3 regions of the Streptomyces camelliae genome follow, and region 2 is predicted to be linked to each of the others. Evidence: predicted binding sites of a transcription regulator. Region 2 holds the regulator's gene; each other region holds the start of a gene.
What was found. Region 2 encodes HrcA, which represses chaperone genes, less so after heat shock. Its sites were predicted from a motif close to TTNGCACTCNGNNNNNCNGAGTGCNAA; they were not measured.
Positions count from the first base shown of each region.

Region 1: the regulator HrcA is predicted to act here: its motif matches at 2,181-2,207, upstream of groL (chaperonin GroEL).
Region 3: the regulator HrcA is predicted to act here: its motif matches at 2,471-2,497, upstream of groES (co-chaperone GroES).

Region 1 is NZ_CP115300.1:5,062,818-5,067,848, reverse strand. Features, by position in the region: gene O1G22_RS23165 (alpha/beta hydrolase) at 1-330, shown strand, start outside; gene groL (chaperonin GroEL) at 432-2,054, opposite strand; gene O1G22_RS23155 (cold-shock protein) at 2,356-2,559, opposite strand; gene O1G22_RS23150 (MoaD/ThiS family protein) at 3,004-3,282, opposite strand; gene thrC (threonine synthase) at 3,279-4,562, opposite strand; SAM riboswitch class I at 4,580-4,727, opposite strand; gene O1G22_RS23140 (glucosyl-3-phosphoglycerate synthase) at 4,899-5,031, shown strand, end outside.
Region 2 is NZ_CP115300.1:6,172,751-6,177,781, reverse strand. Features, by position in the region: gene O1G22_RS28275 (nitronate monooxygenase) at 1-413, opposite strand, end outside; gene dnaJ (molecular chaperone DnaJ) at 753-1,889, opposite strand; gene hrcA (heat-inducible transcriptional repressor HrcA) at 1,890-2,906, opposite strand; gene O1G22_RS28260 (MBL fold metallo-hydrolase) at 3,076-3,798, shown strand; gene O1G22_RS28255 (DUF3097 domain-containing protein) at 3,833-4,648, shown strand; gene O1G22_RS28250 (Uma2 family endonuclease) at 4,626-5,031, opposite strand, start outside.
Region 3 is NZ_CP115300.1:3,716,598-3,721,628, reverse strand. Features, by position in the region: gene O1G22_RS16755 (class I SAM-dependent methyltransferase) at 1-491, opposite strand, end outside; gene O1G22_RS16750 (polysaccharide deacetylase family protein) at 582-1,514, shown strand; gene O1G22_RS16745 (polysaccharide deacetylase family protein) at 1,583-2,431, shown strand; gene groES (co-chaperone GroES) at 2,644-2,952, shown strand; gene groL (chaperonin GroEL) at 3,072-4,700, shown strand; gene O1G22_RS16730 (ester cyclase) at 4,789-5,031, opposite strand, start outside.

The sequences.
Region 1 (5,031 bases), 1.1 Mb from region 2:
GCGTTCCGGGCGGCCTTCCTCGCCGACGGCACCGAGGACGAGCTCCTGGCCTTCCTGAACACCTTCCAGCCCGACGAGAACCTGGACACCGGCACCTCCGCCGACCGGGCGCAGGCCGCGACCTGGGGCCGCATCCCGAAGACCTTCGTACGCCTGGCCGACGACGCAAGCCTGCCGCTCGCCCTGCAGGACCGGCTCATCCGCGAGGGCAACGCGCTGACGCCGGACAACCCGTACGACGTCCGCACCCTGGCGGGCAGCCACCTGAAGTGGCTGACCGACCCGGCACCGGCCGCCCGGCTTCTGGGCGAACTCGCCGCGCTCCAGTAGGAAGCGCGCGGGAGAAGACCGTGGATACGCCCGAGGGCGGCACCCCCTGTCGCAGACAGGAAGTGCCGCCCTCGGAAAAGGACAGGTGATCCGCAGCGGGATCAGAAGTCCATGTCACCGCCCGGCATGCCGCCGCCGGCCGGCGCGGCGGCCTTCTCCGGCTTGTCGGCGATGACGGCCTCGGTGGTGAGGAACAGCGCGGCGATGGAGGCGGCGTTCTGCAGCGCGGAACGGGTCACCTTCGCCGGGTCGATGATGCCCTCGGCGACCAGGTCGACGTACTCACCGGTCGCGGCGTTCAGGCCGTGGCCCGGGGTGAGGTTGCGGACCTTCTCGACCACCACGCCGCCTTCGAGGCCGGCGTTGACGGCGATCTGCTTCAGCGGGGCCTCAAGGGCGAGCTTCACGGCCTGGGCGCCGGTCGCCTCGTCACCCTCCAGCTCCAGCTTCTCGAAGACGTTGGTGGTCTGCAGCAGGGCCACGCCACCACCGGCGACGATGCCCTCCTCGACGGCCGCCTTGGCGTTGCGGACGGCGTCCTCGATGCGGTGCTTGCGCTCCTTGAGCTCCACCTCGGTGGCGGCACCGGCCTTGATGACGGCCACGCCGCCGGCCAGCTTCGCCAGACGCTCCTGGAGCTTCTCGCGGTCGTAGTCGGAGTCCGACTGCTCGATCTCGGCGCGGATCTGGTTGACCCGGCCCGCGACCTGCTCGGAGGAGCCGGCACCGTCGACGATGGTGGTCTCGTCCTTGGTGATGACGACCTTGCGGGCGCGGCCCAGCAGGTCCAGGGAGGTGTTCTCCAGCTTGAGACCGACCTCCTCGGAGATGACCTCGCCACCGGTGAGGATCGCGATGTCGTTCAGCATCGCCTTGCGGCGGTCGCCGAAGCCCGGGGCCTTGACGGCGACGGACTTGAAGGTGCCACGGATCTTGTTGACGACCAGGGTCGACAGGGCCTCGCCCTCGACGTCCTCGGCGATGATCAGCAGCGCCTTGCCGGACTGCATGACCTTCTCCAGCAGCGGGAGCAGGTCCTTGACCGAGGAGATCTTGGAGTTGGCGATGAGGATGTACGGGTCCTCCAGCACCGCCTCCATGCGCTCCATGTCGGTCGCGAAGTAGGCGGAGATGTAGCCCTTGTCGAAGCGCATGCCCTCGGTGAGCTCCAGCTCCAGACCGAAGGTGTTGCTCTCCTCGACGGTGATGACGCCTTCCTTGCCGACCTTGTCCATGGCCTCGGCGATCAGCTCGCCGATCTGGGTGTCGGCGGCGGAGATGGACGCGGTGGAGGCGATCTGCTCCTTGGTCTCGACGTCCTTCGCCTGCTCCAGCAGGGCGGCGGAGACGGCCTCGACGGCCTTCTCGATACCGCGCTTCAGAGCCATCGGGTTGGCGCCGGCGGCGACGTTGCGGAGGCCTTCCTTGACCAGGGCCTGGGCCAGGACGGTCGCGGTCGTCGTGCCGTCACCGGCGACGTCGTCCGTCTTCTTCGCGACTTCCTTGACCAGCTCGGCGCCGATCTTCTCGTACGGGTCCTCCAGCTCGATCTCCTTGGCGATGGACACACCATCGTTGGTGATCGTGGGGGCGCCCCACTTCTTCTCAAGGACGACGTTACGGCCCTTGGGGCCGAGGGTGACCTTGACGGCGTCGGCGAGCTGGTTCATACCGCGCTCAAGGCCGCGCCGCGCCTCCTCGTCGAACGCGATGATCTTGGCCATGTGAAGTGGTCCCTCCAGGACTGGGGGTGATTCCTTCGGACCGCGCCCGCGCCCGCGACGGACGGCTCGCCGGCCTGTGGTTCCTTGCCCCACGTGGCCTACGGGCCTCACCGACCCGGTCCTTCTTTGTCACTCTCACCTTCAGAGTGCTAACGCCAATGATTAGCACTCGGGGGTGGCGAGTGCAAGCGCCTCTCGGTCTTCGGCAGGGGCGCGAGGGGGCCCGGGGGCACCGGGTCACGGGGCCACGCCGAAGGGCCCGCACCTCTTGCGAGGCGCGGGCCCTTCGGACAAGAAACGTTCAGGCGCTGAGGCGAACCATGTCGGCCTGCGGGCCCTTCTGGCCCTGCGAGATCTCGAACTCCACCCGCTGGCCCTCTTCCAGGGTGCGGTAGCCGTCCATCTGGATGGCGCTGTAGTGGACGAAGACGTCCGCACCACCGTCGACCGCGATGAAGCCGTACCCCTTCTCCGCGTTGAACCACTTGACGGTGCCCTGAGCCATGCCTAACTCCCCTATTACTGGCCCTTGCACAGATCCACACTTCGCGGATCCGGGTCAGACCTCACCCCCCATTGGTCGGGGGCGTGCGCCGGAACGCGTCGACCGCGGCTGAATGTATCTGTCCAACTGCCGTCTGCAACAGGTCAATCGGACGAGAAATCTGGACGCCCCCGGTCCGGAATCTGCCTAGAGTTCGGCCGATTCCAGGGCAAGTCGGGCCGTACAAAGAGGTACGAAAGCCGCATAAAACCCGCATACTTTGGCTACTTCTTATCGGGTGTGCGGCGTGAAATCCGGGAGCCGCGACCCTCGGGTGCGGAGCGGGTTCCCCAACTGTACCGCGCTCAATCACGCAGAATGGCCCCCTCCGTTTCTCTCACGGAGGAGGCCATTCGATGAACAATCCGTAACCCGGATTACCGAAGGTAATGACCGGTCATTCGGTCAGCATCCACCCGCTACCGCGGGAATGATGGAGACACCCGCGCCGTCGGGCGTCGCGGTCTCCAGGCCCTGCTCGAAGCGCACGTCGTCGTCGTTGACGTAGACGTTCACGAACCGGCGCAGCTTGCCCTGGTCGTCCAGGACACGGGCGGCGATGCCGGTGTGGTTCTTCTCCAGGTCCGCGATGACCTCGGCGAGGGTCCCGCCCTCGGCGGCGACCTCGGCCTGACCGCCGGTGTAGGTGCGCAGGATGGTGGGGATGCGAACGGTCACGCTCATGCGAGGCCAGCCTCTCGGAAGGAGTCCAGGGTCGGACGGATGGTGGCGGTGAGCCCCGTGCCGGCCACCGCGTCGAGGGTCTTGAGGCCGTCGCCGGTGTTGAGGACGACCGTGGTGAGCGACGGGTCGAGGACGCCGTTCTCGATCAGCTTGCGCGTCACGCCGACCGTCACGCCACCCGCCGTCTCGGCGAAGATGCCCTCGGTGCGGGCCAGCAGCTTGATCGCGTCCACCACCTGCTCGTCGGTCACGTCCTCCACCGCACCACCCGTACGGCGCGCGATGTCCAGGACGTACGGCCCGTCGGCCGGGTTGCCGATGGCGAGGGACTTGGCGATGGTGTTCGGCTTCTGCGGGCGGACCACGTCATGCCCGGCCTTGAACGCCGTCGACACCGGCGAGCAGCCCTCGGCCTGCGCGCCGAAGATCTTGTACGGCCGGTCCTCGACCAGCCCGAGCTTGATCAGCTCCTGCAGACCCTTGTCGATCTTCGTCAGCTGGGAGCCGGAGGCGATCGGGATCACGATCTGGTCCGGCAGCCGCCAGCCGAGCTGCTCGCAGATCTCGTACGCCAGCGTCTTGGAGCCCTCGGCGTAGTACGGCCGCAGGTTGACGTTGACGAAGCCCCAGCCCTCGCCGGCCGGGTCGCCGATCAGTTCGGAGCAGAAGCGGTTGACGTCGTCGTAGTTGCCCTCGATGCCGACCAGCTCGCCGCCGTAGACCGCGGCCATGACGACCTTGCCCTGCTCCAGGTCGTGCGGGATGAACACGCAGGAGCGGAAGCCGGCGCGGGCGGCGGCGGCGCCGACGGCACCGGCCAGGTTGCCCGTGGAGGAACAGGACAGGGTGGTGAAGCCGAAGGCGCGGGCGGCCTCCAGGGCCTGCGCGACGACCCGGTCCTTGAAGGAGTGCGTCGGGTTGCCGGAGTCGTCCTTGACGAACAGGCCGCCGGTGACGCCGAGTTCACGGGCGAGGTTGTCGGCCTTGACGAGCTTGGTCCAGCCGGGGTTGATGTTCGGCTTGTCGGCGACGTCGGCCGGGACGGGCAGCAGGGGCGCGTACCGCCAGATGTTCGCCGGGCCGGCCTCGATCCGCCTGCGCAGCTCTTCGGTGTCGTAGGCGGAGAAGTCGTAGGCGATCTCCAGCGGGCCGAAACACTCCTCGCACGCGAAGACCGGGCCGAGCGGGACACGGTGACCGCACTCGCGACAGCTCAGGGCCGCGGCCGGACCGAGGTCTACGGTGGGAGTGGAGGTGCTTGCAACTGTCTGCACAGCCATGGAGGCGAGGCCCTTTCTCCTCATCTTCCTCACGACGCATCTCGCCGTGAGACGGATTTGGCACCTTCCCTAGTCGGGAGCCTCGCCACGTCAACGTGACAAGAACCGGCTGGAGGGTTGCCGGGGCTTCATCGGGCCGTGTCCCTCTGCCCCTCTGGATGAGCGGTATGCGGTTGTATGAGCGGTTGTGCACGCGCGCGACCAGCGACATGCGATGGTCACCGGCGTTGTTCAAGACTGTAACCGAAGGCCAGGACAGTTGAGATAGTCGTCCGAACCGCGAGATGGATCACACCATCACCACCTGTGATCACGAACAGTGAGGAGCCGCAGAGCGTGCTGGAAGAAGTCGAGCGCTGGCTGGCCACCCGCTCCTGGTCCGCGACCGATCGCCCGCTCCACCGGATACTGACCGCCAAGCAGCGCACGGGCCAGACGATCAGTGTCGTGCTGCCCGCGCTCAACGAGG
Region 2 (5,031 bases):
AGGACGTCGCCGTCCGGCACGCCGAAGTGGAAGGAGACCACCGGCACCGGGTTGTCGAGGAGTACGGCGAGCTTGGCGTCGTAGCCGTCGTCCCGGCCGCTGTCCGGGTCGCCCAGCTCGGTCTCGTACCAGGCGGCCTCGCCGGCCAGCTGATGCGCGTAGACCTCGACGGCGCCGGACTCGGCATACTCGGGCTGCGGCATGAACACGTTCACCCCGAAGGGGCGGCTCGTGAGCCCCCTCAGCTGCTTGATCTCCCGGTACATCCCGTCGGCGGTCTTGTAACCGGCGGCGAGAAACCCGAGACCACCGGCCTCGGACACGGCGGCGGCGAGCTGCGGGACGGAGACACCGCCCGCCATGGGGGCCTGCACGATCGGGTGGGGGAAGAGATCGGTCAGCGCGGAGGACATGACCGCATGTTGTCACGTCCTTCGAACAAGTCCGAATCCGGGCGTCCGATGGCATAGGACAGGGGCATACAGGGTGCCGAAGCTCCCGGTACGCCCCTGATCCCGAAGGGCTCAGCGCCCGTTGAACGCATCCTTCAGCCGCGAGAACAACCCCTGCTGTCCCGGCTGACCGTGCCTGCCCGGGGGCCAACCCCCGGACCCCCGGCCACCCTGCAGCACCACGTGTCAGCGCCCGTTGAACGCATCCTTCAGCCGCGAGAACAACCCCTGCTGTCCCGGCTGACCGTGCCTGCCCGGGGGCCAACCCCCGGACCCCCGGCCACCCTGCAGCACCACGTGTCAGCGCCCGTTGAACGCATCCTTCAGCCGCGAGAACAACCCCTGCTGTCCCGGCTGGAACTGCCCCTGTGGCCGTTCCTCGCCGCGCAGCTTGGCCAGCTCGCGCAGCAGCCGTTCCTGCTCGGGGTCCAGCTTGGTCGGGGTCTGGACCTCGACGTGGACGACCAGGTCACCCCGGCCGCCGCCGCGCAGATGCGTGACGCCCCGGTTGTGCAGCGGGATCGACTGGCCGGACTGGGTGCCGGGCCGGATGTCGACCTCCTCCATGCCGTCCAGGGTCTCCAGCGGCACCTTGGTACCGAGGGCCGCGGCCGTCATCGGGATCGTCACCGTGCAGTGCAGGTCGTCGCCGCGCCGCTGGAAGGTCGTGTGCGGCAGCTCGTGGATCTCGACGTACAGGTCACCGGCCGGACCGCCGCCCGGCCCGACCTCGCCCTCGCCGGCGAGCTGGATCCGGGTGCCGTTGTCGACACCGGCCGGGATCTTGACGGTCAGCGTGCGACGCGAGCGGACGCGGCCGTCGCCGGCGCACTCCGGGCACGGGGTCGGCACGACCGTGCCGAAGCCCTGGCACTGGGGGCAGGGCCGCGACGTCATGACCTGGCCCAGGAAGGACCGGGTGACCTGCGAGACCTCACCGCGACCACGGCACATGTCACACGTCTGAGCGGACGTGCCCGGGGCCGCGCCCTCGCCGTTGCAGGTGTTGCAGACGACCGCGGTGTCGACCTGGATGTCCTTGGTCGTCCCGAAGGCCGCCTCGTCCAGCTCGACCTCGATGCGGATCATCGCGTCCTGGCCGCGCCGGGTGCGCGAGCGCGGCCCGCGCTGCGACGCCGTGCCGAAGAACGCGTCCATGATGTCGGAGAAGTTGCCGAAGCCACCGGCCCCGAAGCCGCCCGCGCCCGCACCGCCCGCCGCGGAGAGCGGGTCGCCGCCGAGGTCGTAGACCTGCTTCTTCTGCGGGTCCGACAGCACCTCGTAAGCGGCGTTGATCTCCTTGAACCGCTCCTGGGTCTTCGGGTCCGGGTTGACGTCCGGGTGCAGCTCGCGCGCGAGCCGGCGGAACGCCTTCTTGATCTCATCCTGCGACGCGTCGCGGCGCACGCCGAGAACGGCGTAGTAGTCCGTGGCCACTTACGACTCCGCCAGGATCTGTCCGACGTACCGTGCCACTGCGCGTACCGCTCCCATCGTTCCCGGGTAGTCCATGCGGGTCGGTCCGACCACGCCGAGCTTGGCAACCGCCTCGCCGCCCGAACCGTAGCCGACCGACACGACGGAGGTGGAGTTGAGTCCCTCATGGGCGTTCTCGTGCCCGATGCGCACCATCACGCCCGGATCCTTCGCCTCGCCGAGGAGCTTGAGGAGCACGACGTGCTCCTCCAGAGCCTCCAGGACGGGCCGGATCGTGAGGGGGAAGTCATGTCCGAAGCGGGTGAGATTGGCGGTGCCGCCGATCATCAGCCGCTCCTCGTTCTCCTCCACGAGTGTCTCCAGCAGAGTGGAGAGCACCGTGGAGACCGTACCGCGGTCCTCCGGCTCGAAGGCGTCCGGGAGGTCCTCGACCAGCTTCGGCACGTCCGTGAACCGGCGGCCCGCGACCCTGCTGTTCAGCCGGGCCCGCAGATCCGCCAGCGAGGCCTCGCCGAACGGCGCCGGGCAGTCCACCATCCGCTGCTCGACCCGGCCGGTGTCCGTGATCAGCACGAGCATCACGCGCGCCGGGGCGAGCGAGAGCAGCTCCACGTGCCGGACGGTGGACCGGGTCAGGGACGGGTACTGCACGACGGCGACCTGCCGCGTGAGCTGCGCGAGCAGCCGTACCGTACGGGCCACCACGTCGTCGAGGTCGACGGCGCCCTCCAGGAAGTTCTGGATGGCCCGCCGCTCGGGCGCGGTCATGGGCTTGACCCCGGCGAGCTTGTCGACGAACAGCCGGTAGCCCTTGTCCGTCGGGATGCGCCCGGCGCTGGTGTGCGGCTGGGCGATGAACCCCTCGTCCTCCAGGGCCGCCATGTCGTTGCGGACGGTCGCCGGGGACACCCCGAGGTTGTGCCGCTCGGTCAGGGCCTTGGAGCCGACCGGCTCCTCGGTCCCGACGTAGTCCTGGACGATGGCGCGCAGCACCTGAAGCCTGCGTTCACTCAGCATGCGCGCGCACCTCCAGCACGTCGTCCCCTCGCCCGCTCGTCCGTCGGGTCGGCCGCCTGGCACTCTTCCCATGCGAGTGCCAGCATTCCCGGCCCCAGTGTACGGCTGTCGGGTACACCCTGGGCAAGGTCGCCGTCGTCGTCCCGGCTTGTGAGGCTAGCGTCGCGGTATGACCGTGACTTGGGAAGAGCTGGGCTGGGAGCGGCTGGCCGCCGGGGTCGGGCGGTGCCGGCTGCCCGGCTGGGACTGCACCGTGGGGCTGGTCCTCGGAGAGAGTACGGCGCTCATGGTCGACGCCGGGTCGAGTCTGGCCGAAGGCGCCCGGCTACGGGGGCGGGCGGAGGAACTGGCGGGCGGCCGTGTGACTCATCTCGCGCTCACGCACCCCCATTTCGATCACGTCTTCGGGGCGCCGGCCTTCGCCGGGACGGAGATCTACGCGGCGGTGGGCGTCGACGCGGTGTTCACCCACGAACGCGAGGAGCTGCGCCTGGACGCGATCAGAAACGGCCTGGACGTGCGGGAGGCCGACGAGGCGGCGGACGCGCTGGTCCCGCCCGGCCATCAGGTCTCGGGCGAGTGGACGCTGGACCTGGGCGCCGGCCGCCAGGCCCTGCTGGCCAACGTGGGCCCGGGTCACACGGCCCACGACCTGGCGGTCCTGATCCCCGGCGACCGGGAGGTGGTCTTCTGCGGCGACCTGGTCGAGGAGTCCGGCGAGCCCCAGGCGGGCCCGGACGCGGTCCCGTCCCGCTGGCCGGACGCCCTGGACCGGCTGCTGGCACTGGGCGGTGAGGACGCTCTGTACGTACCGGGTCACGGAGCGGTGGTGGACGCGGCGTTCGTACGCCGGCAACGCGATCGGCTGGCGGCCCGTTTCGGCGTGTCGTGAGCGAGGGAGGGCCGCTTCTCCTATGGTCATCCGAATGCGCCAGTACTCCGCCGATCTGACCCCGCCGTGGAAGAAGCAGCAGCCCGTGCCGGAGGTACCGGCGGAGCCGGGCCTGGTGGTGGAGGAGCCCGGCACCGGGTTCTGCGGGGCGGTGATCCGCTGCGAGGCGGGCACGGTGACCCTGGAGGACCGCTTCGGCAAGCACCGCGTCTTCCCGCTGGAGCCACGCGGCTTCCTGCTGGAGGGCAGGGTGGTGACGTTGGTCCGCCCGTCCGCACCGGCTCCGGTGCGACCCGCCCGTACGGCCTCCGGTTCGGTCGCCGTCCCCGGCGCCCGCGCGCGCGTGGCCCGTGCCGGCCGTATCTACGTCGAGGGCCGGCACGACGCCGAACTGGTCGAGAAGGTCTGGGGCGACGACCTGCGCATCGAGGGCGTGGTCGTGGAGTACCTGGAGGGCGTGGACGACCTGCCGTCGATCGTCGCGGAGTTCCGCCCAGGCCCGGACGCGCGCCTGGGTGTCCTGGTGGACCACTTGGTGCCGGGCACGAAGGAGTGGCGGATCGCGGAGGCGGTGACGAGTGAACACGCGCTGGTGGTCGGCCACCCGTACATCGACATCTGGGAGGCGGTGAAGCCGTCGTCCCTGGAGATCGCCGGGTGGCCCCGCGTCCCGCACGGCCAGGACTGGAAGACGGGAGTGTGCCGTGCGCTGGGCTGGCCGTCGGAGAACACGGGCGCGGTGTGGCAGGCGATTCTGAAGCGGGTGGGGTCTTACAAGGACCTGGAGCCGGAGTTGCTGGGGAGGGTGGAGGAGCTGATCGACTTTGTTACGGGTAGCGGTGGGGCCTGACGTTGAGATACGTGCCGAACTCGCTGGTGTCCAATTCAAGCTCCAGATCCTCCAGCGGCAGCGGCGCGCCGAACTTGGTGATCTGCTGCCTCTGGTAGTCGGCGTTCTCCCCCTTCCCGACGGGCCTTGTCAGCAGGACGCACTGCGCCATGATCGGGTCCACGATGAGGTAGGCAGGCACCTCGCCAGCGGCGTAGATCGACCGCTTGATTTCGTAGTCCCGCTGCACGCTGGTCTTGGAGACCACCTCGACCACCATCGTGACCAGCTGCGACGGCAGCAGGCGGCCTGAGTCCGGGGCAACACCGCGTTCCACCACCACCAAGTCCGGAATGGGCTCGCTGGTCTCATCGATGATGTCCACGTCCGTCACCTGAAGCCGT
Region 3 (5,031 bases), 2.5 Mb from region 2:
ACGGCGTCGTACCCGGCCGTGTCCACCTCCGTGACATCGGCCTCGCGCACCTCGATCAGCTCGCCGAGCCCCAGCGCGTCGGCGTTCGCGCGGGCCACGGCCGCCGTCACCGGGTCCCGGTCCACGGCGAGCACCCGGATCCCGGCGCGGGCCAGCGCGATCGCGTCCCCGCCGATCCCGCAGCACAGGTCGGCGACCGAGGCCACGCCGAGGGCCTTGAACCGTTCGGCGCGGTACGCCGCCACGCTGCTCCGTGTCGACTGCTCGACCCCGTTCGGTGTGAAGTACATCCGCCGGGCGTCCGCCGCCCCGAACTTCGCCGCCGCCCGCTGCCGCAGCCGGGCCTGGCCGAGCGCGGCCGACACCAGCTCGGCCGGGTGGTCGCGGCGCAGCCGGGTGGCGACGGTGAGTTCGTCCGCCGGTGCGGTGCCCTGGACCTCGTCGAGGAGGGCACGGCCTTCGGGGGTGAGCAGCAGAGCGAGGTCGTTCACCGGCTCATTGTGGGCCAGTCGGTGGACGGTGTGCCTCCGGCGGCGGTGTCGGCCGGGGATCCGGGCCGGGCCCTGGGAGGATCCGGCATCATGCGAGCCGTCGTACAAAAGGATAAAAACCGGTCTGTTCCGGGTCGTCCGGCCCTCGGCTGCGGGGTCGCGGTCCTGGCCTCCGCGGCCCTTCTCTCCGCCTGCGCCGGCCCCGCCGAGACCCGCCCCGCACCGGGCCAGGGCGGCCCCGTGCAGGTGCTGGGCCCCCAGGACCGCCGGGCCGCGGAACACGCCCGCCAGGCCGCGGAACACGCCCGCCTGGTCGCCGCCGCCAGACGCTGGGGGCTGGACCGGGTACCGCTCACGCCTCCGCCGCCGCCCAAGGTGAAACCGGAGATCACCGCCCGGGCCGGCTTCGAGGTGGCCCACCAGGAGGACTGGGACCTGCCTCCGGTCTTCACCACGATCCCCACCAAGCAGAAGATCGTCTTCCTCACGATCGACGACGGCTCGGAGAAGGACCCGGACTTCCTGCGGATGATGCAGGACCTGAAGATCCCGTACACCGCCTTCCTCAGCGACTACCTGGTGAAGGACGACTACGGCTACTTCCGGACGATGCAGGCCGAGGGCCACACCCTCAACAACCACACCCTGCACCACCCCTACCTGCCGGGTCTGTCCTACGAGGAGCAGAAGGACGAGATCTGCGGCATGCAGAAGATCATGCGGAAGCAGTTCGGCAAGGCGCCCACCGTCATGCGCTTCCCGTACGGCAACTACAACCAGGACAGCCTGCGCGCCGCCAAGGCCTGCGGCATCAAGTACGCGCCGATCTGGAACGAGGAGGTGTTCGTCGACCACTGGGAGTATCGCGAGGACGACCAGAAGATGCGCCGGGGCGACATCGTCCTGACCCACTTCCGCGGCCGCTCCGAATGGGACGGCACGATGATCGACGACATGCGCCGCTTCCTGAACAAGGTCACGCGCGAGGGCTACGCCGTGGCCCGCCTGGAGGACTACCTGTGAGGCGCGGGAGGAGCCCGTGGCCGGGGCGCGGACGGCGGGCGGGTGCCGGGCGGCGCCCGCGCCGGAGCCTGACCGCGCACCTCACGCACCTCACCTCGGCCCTCCTCCTCCCGGCTCTCCTCCTCCCGGCCCTCCTCCTCGCGGGCTGCGCCCAGTCCGTCGACCCGATCGAACGCCTCGGCCGCAAAGCCGCCGAGCAGGTCCGCCCGCACGCCCCGCACGGCCCCTCCCCGGACCAGGGCTACCGCCGCTGGGGCCTGACCGAGCCCCTCGCCCGCCCGCCTCGGCCCGATGCCCGCGCCCTCGCCCTCTCCCCGCACAGCGCGGGCCGCTCCCTGCCCCGCGTCATGGACCACGTCCCCACCCGCGACCCGGTCGTCTTCCTCACCTACGACGACGGCGCCGACAAGGACCCCCGCTTCGTCGACATGGTCCGCGAACTGCGGCTGCCGGTCAGCATGTTCCTCACCGACAGCGTGGCCGGCCCCCGCTACGACCACTTCGCCCGCCTGCGCGAGCTGGGCGCCGGCATCCAGAACCACACCCTGGACCACCGCGTGCTCGCCGGACTGCCGTACGCGGGGCAGCGCGCCGAGATCTGCGGCCAGCAGGACCGCCTCAGATCCCGCCTGGGCCTGCGCCCCCGCCTCTTCCGCCCGCCCTACGGCACGTACGACACCACGACCCTGCGTGCGGCGGCCGACTGCGGCATCTCCGCGCTCGTCCTGTGGCGCGTCGCGGCGACCCCGGACGGCCTGGCCTACGCTCGCGGCGAACACCGCCTGCGCCCCGGCGACATCGTCCTGGTCGGTCCGGACGAGACGACGGGCCGGACCTTGCGGGACCGCACGATCAGGGTCCTGCGCCGGGCCCAGCAGCGGGGGCTGACGGTGGGGCGGCTGGAGGACTACCTGTAGGCGATCCGGGACCGTCTCCCGGCCGACGCGCCGCGGGCATTGGCACTCCGCTTGACCGAGTGCTAATCCCGGTCATAGTCTCGGCTCTGGCACTCGACGCGTGAGAGTGCCAAAAAAGCGACGGGCAGGTCCGGCACCCGCGACGACGGATCCACCTGGTCGCCACCTCAGACAGTTAACCCCGTGAGATCTCCGAAGGGGGAGGTCGGATCGTGACGACCGCCAGCTCCAAGGTTGCCATCAAGCCGCTTGAGGACCGCATCGTGGTCCAGCCGCTGGACGCCGAGCAGACCACGGCCTCTGGCCTGGTCATCCCGGACACCGCGAAGGAGAAGCCCCAGGAGGGCGCCGTCCTCGCCGTGGGCCCGGGCCGGTTCGAGAACGGCGAGCGCCTTCCGCTCGACGTCAAGGTCGGCGACGTCGTCCTCTACAGCAAGTACGGCGGCACCGAGGTGAAGTACAACGGCGAGGAGTACCTCGTCCTCTCGGCTCGCGACGTGCTCGCGATCATCGAGAAGTAATCACCTCGAAGCAAACCTCTGCTTCGAGCTGCGCCCCTGGCCCCCGCGACCGATAAGAAGCCGGGCGCCCGGGGCGCAGCGTTTTTTCACCCACAGATTTCGAGAGGGCTCCCGCTGTCATGGCGAAGATCCTGAAGTTCGACGAGGACGCCCGTCGCGCCCTTGAGCGCGGCGTCAACAAGCTGGCCGACACGGTGAAGGTGACGATCGGCCCCAAGGGCCGCAACGTCGTCATCGACAAGAAGTTCGGCGCCCCGACCATCACCAACGACGGTGTCACGATCGCCCGCGAGGTCGAGATCGAGGACCCGTACGAGAACCTCGGCGCGCAGCTGGTGAAGGAGGTGGCGACCAAGACCAACGACATCGCGGGTGACGGCACCACCACCGCCACCGTGCTTGCTCAGGCGCTGGTGCGCGAGGGCCTGAAGAACGTCGCCGCGGGTGCCTCCCCGGCCGCCCTGAAGAAGGGCATCGACGCCGCCGTCAAGGCCGTCTCCGACGAGCTGCTCGCCACGGCCCGCCCGATCGACGAGAAGTCCGACATCGCCGCCGTCGCCGCGCTGTCCGCCCAGGACCAGCAGGTCGGCGAGCTGATCGCCGAGGCGATGGACAAGGTCGGCAAGGACGGTGTCATCACCGTCGAGGAGTCCAACACCTTCGGTCTGGAGCTGGACTTCACCGAGGGCATGGCCTTCGACAAGGGCTACCTGTCGCCGTACTTCGTGACGGACCAGGAGCGCATGGAGGCCGTCCTGGAGGACCCGTACATCCTCATCAACCAGGGCAAGATCGCCTCCATCCAGGACCTGCTGCCGCTGCTGGAGAAGGTCATCCAGGCCGGTGCCTCCAAGCCGCTGCTGATCATCGCCGAGGACGTCGAGGGCGAGGCCCTGTCGACCCTGGTCGTCAACAAGATCCGCGGCACCTTCAACGCGGTCGCGGTCAAGGCCCCGGGCTTCGGTGACCGCCGCAAGGCGATGCTCCAGGACATGGCGATCCTCACCGGCGCCACGGTCATCTCCGAGGAGGTCGGCCTCAAGCTCGACCAGGTCGGCCTGGACGTGCTGGGCTCCGCCCGCCGCGTGACGGTCACCAAGGACGACACCACGATCGTCGACGGCGCCGGCAAGTCCGAGGACGTCCACGGCCGCGTCGCCCAGATCAAGGCCGAGATCGAGAACACCGACTCCGACTGGGACCGCGAGAAGCTCCAGGAGCGCCTCGCGAAGCTGGCCGGCGGCGTGTGCGTGATCAAGGTCGGCGCCGCCACCGAGGTGGAGCTGAAGGAGAAGAAGCACCGTCTGGAGGACGCCATCTCCGCGACCCGCGCCGCGGTCGAGGAGGGCATCGTCTCCGGTGGTGGCTCGGCTCTCGTCCACGCGGTGAAGGTCCTGGACGGCAACCTCGGCAAGACCGGCGACGAGGCCACGGGTGTCGCGGTCGTCCGCCGCGCCGCCGTCGAGCCGCTGCGCTGGATCGCCGAGAACGCCGGCCTGGAGGGCTACGTCATCGTCTCCAAGGTCGCCGAGCTGGAGAAGGGCAACGGCTACAACGCCGCCACCGGCGAGTACGGCGACCTGGTCAAGGCCGGCGTCATCGACCCGGTGAAGGTCACCCGCTCCGCCCTGGAGAACGCCGCCTCCATCGCCTCCCTGCTGCTCACGACCGAGACCCTGGTTGTCGAGAAGAAGGAAGAGGAGCCGGAGGCCGCGGGCCACGGCCACAGCCACGGCCACGCCCACTGAGCCCAGCGCTCCTGAGCGTTCCCGCCGAAGGCCCGGCACCCCACGAGGGGAGCCGGGCCTTCACCCTGTCCGCCACCGGAAGATCCGGCTACTGCTCCAACTCGTCCAGCGCGCCCAGCTGCTGCATCAGTCCGAGCTGGTCGTGCTGCCACCACATCTCGGCGATCTTGCCGTTGTCCGCGAACCGGAACAGTGTCATCCCGGTCATGACGACGTCCCTGCCGGTGGCCGGGATCCCCAGGAACTCGCCCTTGTGCGTGGCGTTCCAGGTCCACCGCACACAGGCCCGGTCGCCCTGGGCGAGCACGTCGTCGACCCGGAACGCGAAGTC